Pseudovibrio sp. M1P-2-3: one gene and its partner. The protein of the gene in region 2 binds, or shares a complex with, the protein of the main gene of each other region. Links are inferred from orthologs where the notes say so. Each region holds a gene or a part of one and is shown on either strand. Other genes may lie near its edges.

Evidence for each region.
Region 1: the proteins of P6574_RS09615 (region 2) and yajC are in contact, whole or in part, in a crystal structure (PDB 2RDD), measured with the Escherichia coli proteins. The link is inferred for Pseudovibrio sp. M1P-2-3 from one-to-one orthologs.

What each region holds. Positions count from the first base shown.
Region 1 is NZ_JARRCW010000001.1:2,610,984-2,616,931, forward strand. The notes cover bases 2,104-4,885. They hold yajC (preprotein translocase subunit YajC), read right to left. Parts: upstream 3,773-4,885; coding sequence 3,434-3,772; downstream 2,104-3,433. Other genes in these bases: secD (protein translocase subunit SecD), read right to left, coding at 2,104-3,352; P6574_RS11335 (ATP-binding protein), read left to right, coding at 4,044-4,885. Outside these bases: P6574_RS11310 (phytoene/squalene synthase family protein), read right to left, coding at 1-328; P6574_RS11315 (Mth938-like domain-containing protein), read right to left, coding at 355-753; protein translocase subunit SecF, read right to left, coding at 779-1,729; more of secD, read right to left, coding at 1,745-2,103; more of P6574_RS11335, read left to right, coding at 4,886-4,937; P6574_RS11340 (peptidoglycan DD-metalloendopeptidase family protein), read right to left, coding at 5,015-5,948. UniProt on the Escherichia coli protein: The SecYEG-SecDF-YajC-YidC holo-translocon (HTL) protein secretase/insertase is a supercomplex required for protein secretion, insertion of proteins into membranes, and assembly of membrane protein complexes.
Region 2 is NZ_JARRCW010000001.1:2,220,071-2,226,941, forward strand. What follows is about bases 1,170-4,874. They hold P6574_RS09615 (efflux RND transporter permease subunit), read left to right. Parts: upstream 1,170-1,506; coding sequence 1,507-4,674; downstream 4,675-4,874. Other genes in these bases: P6574_RS09610 (efflux RND transporter periplasmic adaptor subunit), read left to right, coding at 1,170-1,459; P6574_RS09620 (IS110 family RNA-guided transposase), read left to right, coding at 4,838-4,874. In the rest of the region: P6574_RS09605 (TetR/AcrR family transcriptional regulator), read left to right, coding at 1-75; more of P6574_RS09610, read left to right, coding at 269-1,169; more of P6574_RS09620, read left to right, coding at 4,875-5,866.

The DNA of each region.
Region 1 (5,948 bases), 390 kb from region 2 along the record:
GGTCGAACTGCCGCGCTTTGATCATGGACTCCAGCGCGGTTGCGGGTAACCCAAATTGATTAATTGCATAAATAAGCTCAGCTGCGACAGGGTTATCCTGCACGCTCCCGTGACTTTGCCCCGAAATAGCATCCAGCCACCATTGCAATCGAACCTCTCCTGGGAGAGGATCCTTCACCATTTCTCGAATGCGGGAAATTTCCAAGTTAAACGCGTAGAGTGCAAATAACCCTCGCCTTTTGTCTTCAGGCGCATACAAACAGCTCAGGTAGCGATCACGATCAATTTTAGTTACCTGCTCCCTGCAATAAGCGCTATTATCGCTCATAGTTTCTTCCAAATTAAATGGGTGACTTATTCAACTGCAAGAATAGCAGCTGCAACTGCCCGGTTTTCATCAAGTAGAACATTGAAAGTACGTACGGCATGGCCTGTCGCCATAACATCAGCCATGATGCCATGTTCACGGAAAACACTACGAATTTCATCGGGCAACGGCACTAAACTCGTACCTGTTCCAATGATGAGAATTTCAATCTCATCACTTTGGTCCAGAACCTGCTGAAAACAATCCAAATTGAAGTCTGTTGAAGACACAAGGTCCCATCCATGCATACCGTCGGGTACACAGATCAGGGATCCCCTGTGCGACATATCGGCAAAGCGAAACCCGCCATTTCCATAGGCTTCAATTGGAGCTCTTTGTGGGAAGTGAGCATCTCTTATAATAGTTTTCTGGCCACGCTTTGCCACTTTTACATCCTCGTTATGCGACCTCTTAAGCGGCCGCCCCGCCTTGTTTATGGTCCCCATTTTCCGACGACTTATCGAATGCAGAACGGCGCAAACGCATCAGCAACAGCAAAGGAGCTGCTAAGAAGATGGAGGAGTAAGTTCCAATGACCACACCAAAGATCATCGCCAAGACAAACGACCTGATAACTTCACCGCCGAATATCGCTAGCGCAAAGAGTGCCAGCAAGGTAGTGAAAGACGTCATTGTTGTACGGGACAATGTCTCGTTGATCGAACGATCAAGCAGATCTTCCAAAGTCATCTTTTTATAGCGGCGCATATTTTCACGAATGCGATCATAAACCACCACCGTATCATTCAATGAATAACCGATGATCGTCAGCACTGCAGCTATACTGGATAACGAGAAGTCTAATTGCAGGATCACAAATAGACCAGCTGTCAGCAAAATATCGTTAAACGTGGTGATGATGGCACCCAAAGCAAACTGCCATTCGAAGCGAAACCAGATGTAAAACATTATGAGAACGAGTGACGACACTACTGCCGTTACTCCAGAAACCGCTAACTCACCAGACACTCTGGGTCCAACAACTTCCGTACGCCGTATCTCAACATTATCTGACAGTACAGATTTCACTTTATCAAGAACCAGTTGTTCTTGACCGCCACCTTCACCCTGCTGTTCTATACGAATAAGAACATCAGAAGGATTTCCAAATTCTTGAACTTGAACGTCTCCCAAGTCCAACTGACTTAGGTCCGCTCGAATCTGTGAGATATCGGCGGGACCATTCGTTGTTTTAATTTCGATTAAGGTTCCACCTTCAAAATCGACACCAAAATTCAGTCCAATTGTGAAGAACATAGCAACAGCTGCAATGGCCATTACAACAGCTGCGGGAAAAGTTATCCGTCGCCATTTCATAAACCGGAAGTTAGTTTTCTCCGGAACAAGTCTTAGAAGTTTCATCGTAGCCTCTCCGGATTAAATCGGTAGTTGTGTCATTTTACGACGGCGCACCCAAACTGAAATCAAGAAACGGGAAACCGTAAATGCCGAGAAAACAGTAGAGAAGATACCGATCATCAAGGTCACTGCGAAGCCTTTTACAGGGCCAGAACCAATCATGAACAAAATAACAGCTACAATCAATGTAGTGATATTTGCATCAAGGATTGTCCCCAGTGCCCGGCTGTAGCCAGCGTCGATGGCACCAATTGCAGAACGCCCTGCCCGCTTTTCTTCACGAATTCGTTCGAAAATCAAAACATTGGCATCAACAGCCATACCAATAGTTAGAACAATCCCAGCAATACCTGGAAGTGTGAGGGTTGCCTGCAATGTCGTCAGCGCCCCAAACAACAAAAACACGTTTGTTATTAGAGCGAGGTTTGCAATCACGCCAAAGCTGCCATAAGCGGCAATCATGAAGATAATAACTAGAACTGCAGCAACTACGGAGGCAAACTTACCGGCATCAATTGAATCTTGACCGAGACCCGGACCAATAGACCGCTCCTCCAATACATTCAAACGGGCAGGTAAGGCACCGGCACGCATGAGAACGGCAAGATCATCGGCTGATTGAACTGTAAAGTTTCCCGATATTTGACCTGAGCCGCCAGTAATTGGCTCATTAATAGAGGGTGCTGTAATAACCTCATTATCCAAAACAATTGCAAATTGCTTGTTTACATTTTTCCGCGTGACATCAGCAAAAGTCCTTGCTCCTGCCGTATTAAAGCGAAAGCTCACCACCGGTTCATTTGTGCGCTGGTCAAAGCTTACCTGAGCATCCTGAAGGTCTTCTCCAGTTAGCAAAGGTGTAGAATCCAGTAAATAGGGTGTTTGACCGTCCGTGCCATAAACCACTTCCGTTCCTGCCGGTGGCCTACTTTGGAGTGCTTGCGTGGGAGACATAGCATAGTCAACCAAATGGAACGTCAACTGAGCTGTCTGCCCGATTAGATCTTTGAGTCTTTGAGGATTACTTTCACCTGGAGCCTCCACCAAAATCCGATCACTGCCTTGCCGTTGGATACTAGGCTCTGTCGTTCCGAGCTCGTCCACGCGGCGTCGGATCACTTCGATAGATTGTTTTACAACGGATGAAAGGCGCTGATTTAAGCCATCCTCTGTGAATGTGAAGCGGAAAAGTCCGTCTCCCAAGTCTTCCAGTTGATACTCATTAACGGGCTGCCCAGCAAAAACTCCCGTATTTAGCGGATTAAGCAAACCAGAAAGACGCTGTTGCGCTTCATCAATACGGGCAGCATCACGAATGCGAACCTGAACGCTATCCCCTTTGGCACTAAGCCCCGTATACCCAATGCGAGGCTTGTCACGCAACGCATTACGAACGCTGCCTGTCAACGTACGTAACTGCTTGTTCTTGTAATCTGCCTCATCAATCTCATACAGCAGATAAGCACCGCCTTGAAGGTCCAACCCTAGAACCACTTGTTTCTTAGGTAACCAGTCCGGCCAAGATTGGACAACGGATTGGGGAAAGAAGTTTGGAAGTGTTGCTAGCACACCACTTAAAACTACGAGGGAGATCAGGATGATCTTCCAACGTGCAAAATACAGCATAGTTGCTCTGCCCATTTCAGATCTACCCGCGTGGAAAAGTATTCTCTACGCGAGCAGATGTAAGAAAGTTAAAATAAAAGCTTACTTGCCTTCTTTTACAGGTTCAGTTTTAGACCTGACTTCTTGAATCATGGAGCGTACGAGGCGAATGCGAGTGCCCTCTGAAATTTCAACCTGCACTTCACTCTCGTCTACGACTTTGGAAACTTTACCAATTAGTCCACCTGAGGTGACAACAGTATCGCCGCGGCGAACATTATTAACCATCTCTTGATGGCTCTTCGCCCGCTGACGTTGTGGACGGATGATTAAAAACCACATGATCACAAAAATCAGGACAAATGGCAAAAACTGCATAACCATTGTAGTCGGGTCACTGCTTCCAGCAGCAGATTGCGCGAACGCAGGTGTGATAAACATTTAGTTCTCCTTGAGCCCCTTCTGGAATTTACAGCATGGGCAATTTAGGCCAATAATCGGGTGAAACACCTGTTCAACCTTAAAACCGTGGCTTGGCGCTGGACTATACAAGTCATCCCACCGTTTTCAAGGGATTGCCGTCAATACAAACACTTTCCCCAAGTGTCTTGAAAAAGACAGAGGCGTAATCCCCTTGATCTGCATAGTCGAATAACTACAATCTCTGGTCAACAGCTCTACAGTCAACTGTTATTTAGGTATGAAGGTATCAATGACCAGCCCCTTGCAATCAGATAAAACGTTTAAAGAGCTTATTACAAAGCTGAATAAACTGGTGGATTTAGCAATACTGGCTTTACCCACTAAACCCAAGGCTCCAATATTTTCCGAATGCAATGCCTTTTTGTGGATGAAATCAGATCATTCTCTGAAAAGCATTCCAAATGTTAATCAAACTCCTATTGACCTCTTATGTGCAGTAGAGCACTGCAAAACGCAGCTTTTAGCCAACACCACGCGCTTTGCAAACGGATATTCAGCTAATAATGTTTTACTTTGGGGCGCCAGAGGCATGGGGAAATCCTCCCTAATTAAAGCGTGCCATACCCATATAAATCAAACACTCTCGTGCTCTTCCACTAACCAGCTTTTAAAGCTGGTGGAAATTCACCGTGAGGATATTGAGGACCTTCCAATTCTCATGGACCTTCTTCGCTCATCACCCTATCGGTTTATAGTTTTTTGCGATGACCTGTCTTTCGATGGTGAAGATAGTAGTTACAAAAGCCTGAAAGCCGCGTTGGAAGGCGGAATTGAAGGGCGACCAGAGAATGTCCTATTCTATGCGACATCAAATCGACGTCACCTTATTCCACGTGACATGATCGAAAATGAACGCTCAACCGCCATTCATCCCTCAGAGGCTATTGAGGAAAAAATCTCCCTTTCAGACCGTTTTGGCCTATGGATTGGTTTTCATAACTGTTCACAGGAAGATTATCTCCAAATGGTCTCCACTTACGCCAACCATTTTGGCCTAGACTATGATGCATCCGCCCTGAAACAGGAAGCGTTAGAGTGGTCAATTACCCGCGGTTCACGTTCAGGGCGCGTGGCATGGCAGTTTATTCAGGACCTTGCTGGTCGCTTGGAAGTAAAACTTTAACAAATGTTTGGGAACCATCTACTGATTAATTAAAGCGCGCTGCGTTCATTTTCATTCACGCCCAGCGCTCTAACTCGCTAAGACTGCGGCAGATGCAACATTGGATCGACCGGACGATTATCCTTCCGTAACTCAAAGTGCAATTGTGGCTGAGTTACCGAGCCAGTTGCTCCGGTCGTGGCAATTACCTGCCCCCTCTTAACAATATCACCACGCCGGACAGAAAGATCCTTGTTGTGGGCATAAGCAGATACCCACCCATCTGCATGTCGAATTAAGATCAGGTTTCCAAAGCCCTTCAGCTCATTTCCAGCATAAACGATCGACCCTGCTTCCACGGCTTTGACTTGTGTACCTTCTGGAACCGCAAGATTAATACCATCATTCTTCGATCCTCCAGGTTTGGGTCCAAACTCAGATATGATCCGGCCCCTCACCGGCCAGCGGAAGTACTTCTCCCCTTTGGAGGTATTAGTGGTATTCAAATCTTCACTTTTCTTAGCTTCTTGAGCCAAGATAGGAGCTTTAGGTTCGATTGAGGCAACTACAACCTCTTTTACAGTCTCGCTTTGAGGTTTCTCAGTAACGATAACTTCAGGAGTACTGTGCGTTGCCAGTGGAGTTGGGGCCGTAGTTTGAGTTACTTCAGAAACAGGCACTGCTATAATTGGACTGGTATCATAGGAGATACTCTTTGGCTGCGGCAGCAGGCTAACAAAGGCAAGTTGCTGTGTGCCTAGCGAGACCTGTTTTTTCGGTTTGGCGCTGGGAGTAATGCGAACAGCATTTTGCCTCAGTCCGTCATAAACTGGCAGTTGCTTCGTCTGTACTGCTGCTGGGCGAACATAAACCGGTGTTGTTTGGGGTATACTGTCAGTAACAATTGGCCGAGCACCGCCAATAGGTGCTGGCGGTAAGGTTACAACAGCAACGTCAACTTCATTCGCGCTACTTTTGGTTTGTTCTGGCAAAATTTGAGCTTGGAGCGGTGCTGACGCTGTTTTGGGGATA
Region 2 (6,871 bases):
CAAAACGACCTGAAAGATGGTGCCTACAGAATTGTTGGCCTGAAAAAGGAATTGCGAAATTTAAATGATATTTAGATAATGTCCCTCCATAAAATAACTGACTATTCTTACTATATTACTTTTAATGTTATAAATCTTTTGGTGTATCATATGCACATTACACTAGTGAAAATTTTAAATTAACTATTGAATTTTAGTGGAAGGATATTTACCTAGCGCCTTCGACATACCGATCGGTTTGTTCCAAATGGTAGAAGGTTGAAGTGCGATGGGTACAAAAATTAGTTTTAAGGCAACGGTGAGCGCATCTATTGTTGCTATTGGACTCGCAGCGTCCAGTATTAGTTTGCTTATGAATCCATCTGGTGGAGAAGCGTTGGCAGATAGCGCAAATGCAGCCCCCCCCCCTCCACCAGTGTCGGTTTTCGCAGTTGTCCCCTCTCAAGAAATTATTTGGAAAGAATTCACGGGGCGCCTTGCAGCCGTTGAAACCGTCGACCTGCGCCCTCAGGTGAGCGGCACTATTGAAGAAGTACGTTTTGAAGATGGGCAGGAAGTATCAGCAGGTGATATTTTATTCGTAATTGACCCAGAACCTTATAAAGCAGCTGTTGCTGAGGCGGAAGCAGAGCTCGCAGTTGCCAGGCACTCTGTGACGTTGGCCGCAAAACAACGCGCTCGCGGCGAGGATCTTGTAAAAAGAGGGCATCTTGCAACTAGTATTGTTGATGAGCGCATCACAGACCACACAGGGGCCTTAAGCCGCGAAAAAAGTGCAGAAGCCCGCCTTCAACAAGCCAAGATCAATCTTGAAAGGGCGTTCGTTAAGACCCCGATAAGTGGTCGGGTAAGTCGAGCGGAGTTAACTTTAGGTAATATCGCACAAGCTGGCGCCACCGCACCTTTATTGACTTCAATCGTGTCAAGTCAACAAATCTTTGCTGACTTTGATGTGGATGAGCGAACCTACCTCGGACTGGTGCGTGCAGCCACCAAAACTGGGCACCCTCTTTCCAGCTTAGCTGTGGAAGTTCTTGTCGATTTTGGAGAAATTGAAGAACAAGTCTTCCAAGGTACAATTAAAAGTTTTGACAATCAGGCAGATCCTCTGACCGGTACCATCCGCGCCCGCGCAATTTTTGAAAATAAAGATGGAAGTCTTTTGCCAGGTCTATTTGCTCAAGTTCGCATTGCAGATGTCTCACAAAAAGACCTGATCCTTCTTGGGGAAAATCAGATTGGTACGGACCAAGACCGTAAATTCGTTTACGTGGTGGATGAGAAAAACACTGTGACCTACCGACAGATTTCACTGGGCGTATCAGTAAATGGAAAGAGAGTCGTACAGTCGGGTCTAAAGACTGGAGATCTGGTTGTTTCAGAGGCGTTAATGCGCGTTCGTCCGGGTATGGTCGTGACTCCACGAAAGATAAACACTGCGCAGACCGCAGTTAACTAAGATCACAAGAAGGAGGGTCACCTCCTTCATAATTTCGGAACAATTCAATGTTATTTCCGCGATTTTTCGTCGATCGCCCGATCTTTGCTGCCGTGCTGTCGATGTTAATTTTCATTGCTGGCCTAGCCGCAATGTTTCAGCTCCCCATAGCAGAGTATCCTGATGTAAAACCCCCAAGTATCGTCGTGAAAGCGAGGTTTCCCGGCGCTAACCCGTCTGTTATCGCCAGTACAGTCGCCACCCCCTTGGAAGAGCAGATCAACGGTGTTGAGGGTATGCTCTACATGAATTCCTTGGCAACAACTGACGGCAATCTGTCCATTACAATTACATTTGCAATTGGAACTGATCCGGACCTCGTCCAGCAGAAAATTCAAAATCGCGTTTCACAGGCGCTTCCCAGACTACCCGAAGTCGTTCAGCGGCAAGGTGTAACTGTCGTTAAAAGCTCACCTGACTTGACTATGGTGGTCCATCTCAGATCACCCAATGATCGCTACGATTCACTCTACCTTCGCAATTACGCGACTCTCAATGTGAGAGATGAACTTTCCAGAGTACAGGGTATTGGTGATGTAGGACTTTTCGGTTCTGGTGATTACGCGATGCGTATTTGGCTTAACCCGGGAAAGGTGGCAGAAAAGAAACTGACAGCATCAGAAGTTCTTGATGCGATACGCAGCCAAAACGTGCAAGTTGCAGCAGGACAAATTGGCGGCGCCCCATATAATGATGGCATTCAAATTCAGTTACCAGTGGATGTGAAAGGACGCCTACAAACCGCTGAAGAGTTTGCAGAAGTCATCGTTAAACGCGATGCAGATGGAACAGTGGTGCGCCTTGGTGATCTCGCGCACATAGAAATGGGTGCCCAGCAATACGCCCTTCGTTCTTTGCTGAACAACAGACCTGCAGTCGCAATTCCTATCTTCGCTGCACCAGGCGCAAATGCGCTAGATATCTCCAGTGGCGTGCGTGCGACAATGGAGAGATTATCTCAAAATTTTCCTGATGATCTTGAGTACAGTATCGTTTATGACCCTACTGTTTTCGTACGTGATTCAATCAAGTCAGTTATTAAGACACTTCTAGAAGCCCTCGTTCTTGTTGTACTCGTTGTTGTTCTGTTTTTGCAAAACTGGCGTGCATCAATTATTCCGTTGCTTGCGGTTCCGGTATCCGTAATTGGAACCTTCGCATTAATGTTGCTTCTCGGGTTCTCAATTAATGTTCTGTCGCTATTTGGTCTAATCCTTGCAATTGGGATCGTAGTTGATGATGCAATTGTGGTGGTTGAAAATGTTGAACGCAACATTGCCGAAGGTCTTACTCCACGCGATGCAACAATACAGGCGATGAAAGAAGTTACTGGCCCAATCATAGCCACTTCACTTGTAATTATCGGCGTCTTTGTTCCTATTGCATTCCTTAGCGGGTTAACTGGCCAGTTTTACAAGCAGTTTGCGCTGACAATCGCCATTGCAACTGTTATATCAACAATAAACTCACTGACCTTAAGCCCTGCCCTAGCCTCTTTACTTCTCAAAGGAAGTGACCACCCCAAGGACTTACTCACCCGTATCATGGATAAACTATTCGGCTGGCTGTTCCGAGGATTTAACAAATTCTTCGGCTGGTCTACGAATTTCTATGCCCGTGGCGTTTCAGGATTTGTTGGTCGCAAGGGTATTATGATGGCAATCTATGCTGTTCTTTTAGTCGCGACCTATCAAAGCTTTCAGATGGTTCCTTCAGGCTTTATTCCTTTGCAGGATAAGCAATACCTCATTGGCTTTGCTCAGTTGCCCCAAGGTGCGACCTTAGATCGTACTGAAAAAATCATCCGGAAAATGTCCGAGGTTGCTCTTGAGGAACCAGGCGTCGCCGGTTCAGTTGCATTCCCCGGTTTATCTGTTAACGGGTTCGTGAACAGCTCCAGCGCCGGGATCGTTTTTGTTACTCTAGACGATTTTGACAAGCGTACAGATCCGTCATTAAACGGAATTGCGATTGCTCAGAAGCTCCAACAAAAATTTGCAGGTATTGGTGATGCATTTATCGCCATTTTCCCTGCTCCTCCCGTTCAAGGGCTAGGAACACTTGGTGGCTTTAAATTACAAGTGCAGGACCGGACCGATAAAGGCTATCAAGCGTTGGACGACGTTATGAAGCAAGTTCAGCAAAAAGCATGGCAAGCACCTGAGTTGACAGGTGTATTTTCCAGTTACAACATCAACATGCCTCAACTGTTTGCAGATGTCGACCGAGCCAAAGCGTTGCAACTGGGCGTTCCGGTAGATGAAATTTTCAGAACCATGCAAATCTACCTTGGCTCAAGTTACGTAAATGACTTCAATCTCTTTGGACGGACCTACCAGGTAATCGCACAAGCTGATAAGCAGTTCCGCTCCAAGCCCGAGGATATTGTAAAGCTGGAGACTAGAAACTTTGACGGGAACATGGTTCCCCTCGGATCAGTCCTTACTGTCACTGAAACCTTTGGTCCGGACACGGCATCTCGCTATAATGCATTCCGCTCTGCAGACCTGAACGGCAATGCTGCGCCCGGTTACTCCAGCGGTGAAGCACAGGCGGCAATAACGAAAATCCTTGAGGAAACTTTACCTCCCGGAATGGAGTTTGAATGGACCGAGCTTACCTACCAGCAAATACTGGCAGGGAATTCTGCTCTATTCGTCTTCCCTCTTTGTATTTTGCTTGTGTACTTGGTTCTTGCAGCGCAGTACGAAAGTCTGGCTTTGCCACTGGCCGTGATCCTGATTGTGCCTTTGAGTATTCTTGCGGCACTTGTTGGTGTTTACTTGTCGGGAGGAACGAATAATATCTTCACCCAGATAAGCTTATTTGTGTTAGCAGGGCTAGCATCGAAGAATGCTATTCTAATCGTGGAGTTTGCGAGAGATCTGGAAGATCAAGGACGTAGTATTGTTCAGGCAGCTGTTGAAGCCAGCCGATTACGCTTGCGGCCCATCTTAATGACATCCTTTGCCTTTATAATGGGTGTGATACCGCTAGTCGTATCCAGCGGAGCTGGTGCCGAAATGCGTCAGGCCATAGGCATAGCAGTGTTTTCCGGAATGCTTGGAGTTACTTTCTTCGGTATTATCCTGACGCCTGTCTTCTATGTTTTGGTTCGCATAGCTGCGGATGCTATGACGAAAAAGACTGACGCTATTGAAGGTAAAACCTCGTAACGACGTAACATATACAGTTAGATCATACTCCGCATAGCGGAGTATGATCTGTGACCTTGTGCATCACTCAAATTTATCCGATTGTGATGGAATGGATGCCTCTCCCGGCGCATTTCTGCAATACTGAGCAGAATGTAGCTTTTGGAAAAAGAGGGACGCAACCATGAAGAACCTTGCCGTTGTTGGAGTTGATTTATCAAAGAACGTTTTTCAACTGCATGGAGCCGCTGCAGACGGACATGTCGTGTTTTCAAAGAAGGTTTCTCGTGCGGGTTTTTTGAAGGCTTTGGGTAAGCTGCCAACTTGTCTTGTCGCAATGGAGGCTTGTGCGAGTTCCCATTATTGGGGAAGAGAGGTGGGAAAGCTGGGGCACGAGGTTCGCTTGATTGCGCCGATTTACGTCAAACCCTTTGTTAAGCGCCAGAAAAACGACGCCAACGATGCTTTTGCCATTGCCGAAGCCGCCGCCCGTCCCACCATGCGCTTTGTGGAGGTCAAAAGCGAACTTCAACAGGCCCGTTCGATGGTGTTCCGCACCCGTGAGATTCTGGTGCGCCAGCGAACCCAAATGATTAACGCGCTGCGGGCGCATTTGGCCGAACATGGACTGGTCGTCCCTCATGGCGCGGTCCATGTTGAGAAGCTGAGGCAGCGTCTTGAAGCGGATGGGGGACATCTTCCTGAGATTGTTCATGAAATGGCGAGGTTGTACTTTGAACAGATTGGCGAGCATACGCAAAAGATTAAGGTGCTTGAGAAAAAACTTCAGACATTGGCCAGAAACAGTGGTACGGTAAAAATTCTGCAAACCATTCCCGGGCTCGGCCCAATCACCGCGATAGCGATAGAGGCTTTTGCCCCCGCAATGGCCACGTTCAAGCGCGGGCGGGATTTCGCCGCTTGGCTGGGCCTGGTTCCCAAGCAGCACTCAACGGGGGGCAAAACGCGGCTTGGGAAGACGTCTAAAGCCGGCCAGCGTGATATTCGCAGGCTGCTGATTATTGGCGCGACAACAGTTATTTGGTGGGCCCGCAAAAAAGGCGCGCCCCGGCATCCGTGGCTTGAGGCCTTGCTGGCAAGAAAAGCTCCTCTGGTGGCCGCTGTGGCGCTGGCAAATAAAATGGCGCGAACAGTATGGGCAATGATAACAAAGGGAGAAACCTATCAAGATCCGGCAAGCATGGCTGTGTGAACGTGGCTTGTTTCGTCGGTAAGCCGGGAGGGATTGCAAGGGACATCTGACAGTTAAGGACCCAGGATCACTAAGATCGGATCAGGAAAACCAGTTTGCGACACGGAGCTTTGAGCTCGTGGTTATGATATTGGACCTGATCGGCGCTTATCCATAACGGCCCGCGAGGACAAAATCTTGCAAAAAGGCCTGATACACGTGCGCACTTGATCCCATGGTTTTTACGTCTGAGTAACTCTCGCATTGACTAAGGCATCCATACATGTCGTAAGCTTCCTCTGACCCTATGGTCTAGACACAGTTATTCTGCGTGCGCCTTGAACTGACGATAGGCTGGAACGCCCACTTGCCCGATCTGACCGTTTCTGAATATGTGAATGGTTTCAACTCCTCGTTTCCAGTGAACGCTATATGTTTATATGGCATTATCAGGTTGTTTGGTGGAGGCTGAAAAGCACAAATTTTCACAAGGATCAGGCTTTGATTGAGACTGTGTAATCAGCCCAAAGTTTGAGAGCATCATTTTTAGCCTGGCGGTAGGAATGAGAGGATAGATTATAACGACGCGGGCGGAAAATGGTGTTAATCTGGTCGTGGTTGGAGAGGAACCGTTGCACTTGCCGAGCCAACTTGAAGCGCCCCATAATCTTTTCTCGCTTTCTTGTAGGACGGTGCGAATTCTCTATGGGCAGACTATACAACTAAAACCACTGTATAAAATCTGCCAATAATGCGACCTAACAACTTATCTAAGTTAATTTGGCAATGCCTCCCGGAACAGCCAAAGCGCTGAAGAAAAAGGGTTGTTGGTTTCTATTCCTGCCGCCCTATTCTCCCGATCTCAATCCCATTGAAATGGTCTTTTCAAAACTCAAGGCCCACTAAAGAAAGAGGAAAGCCAGAACCTTTGAGGTGCTGATAAGCGCAATCGGAGACATATGCGACCTATTCACCCCACAGGAGTGATGGAATTACTTCAAGGCCGCAGGATATGTTTCTACATAA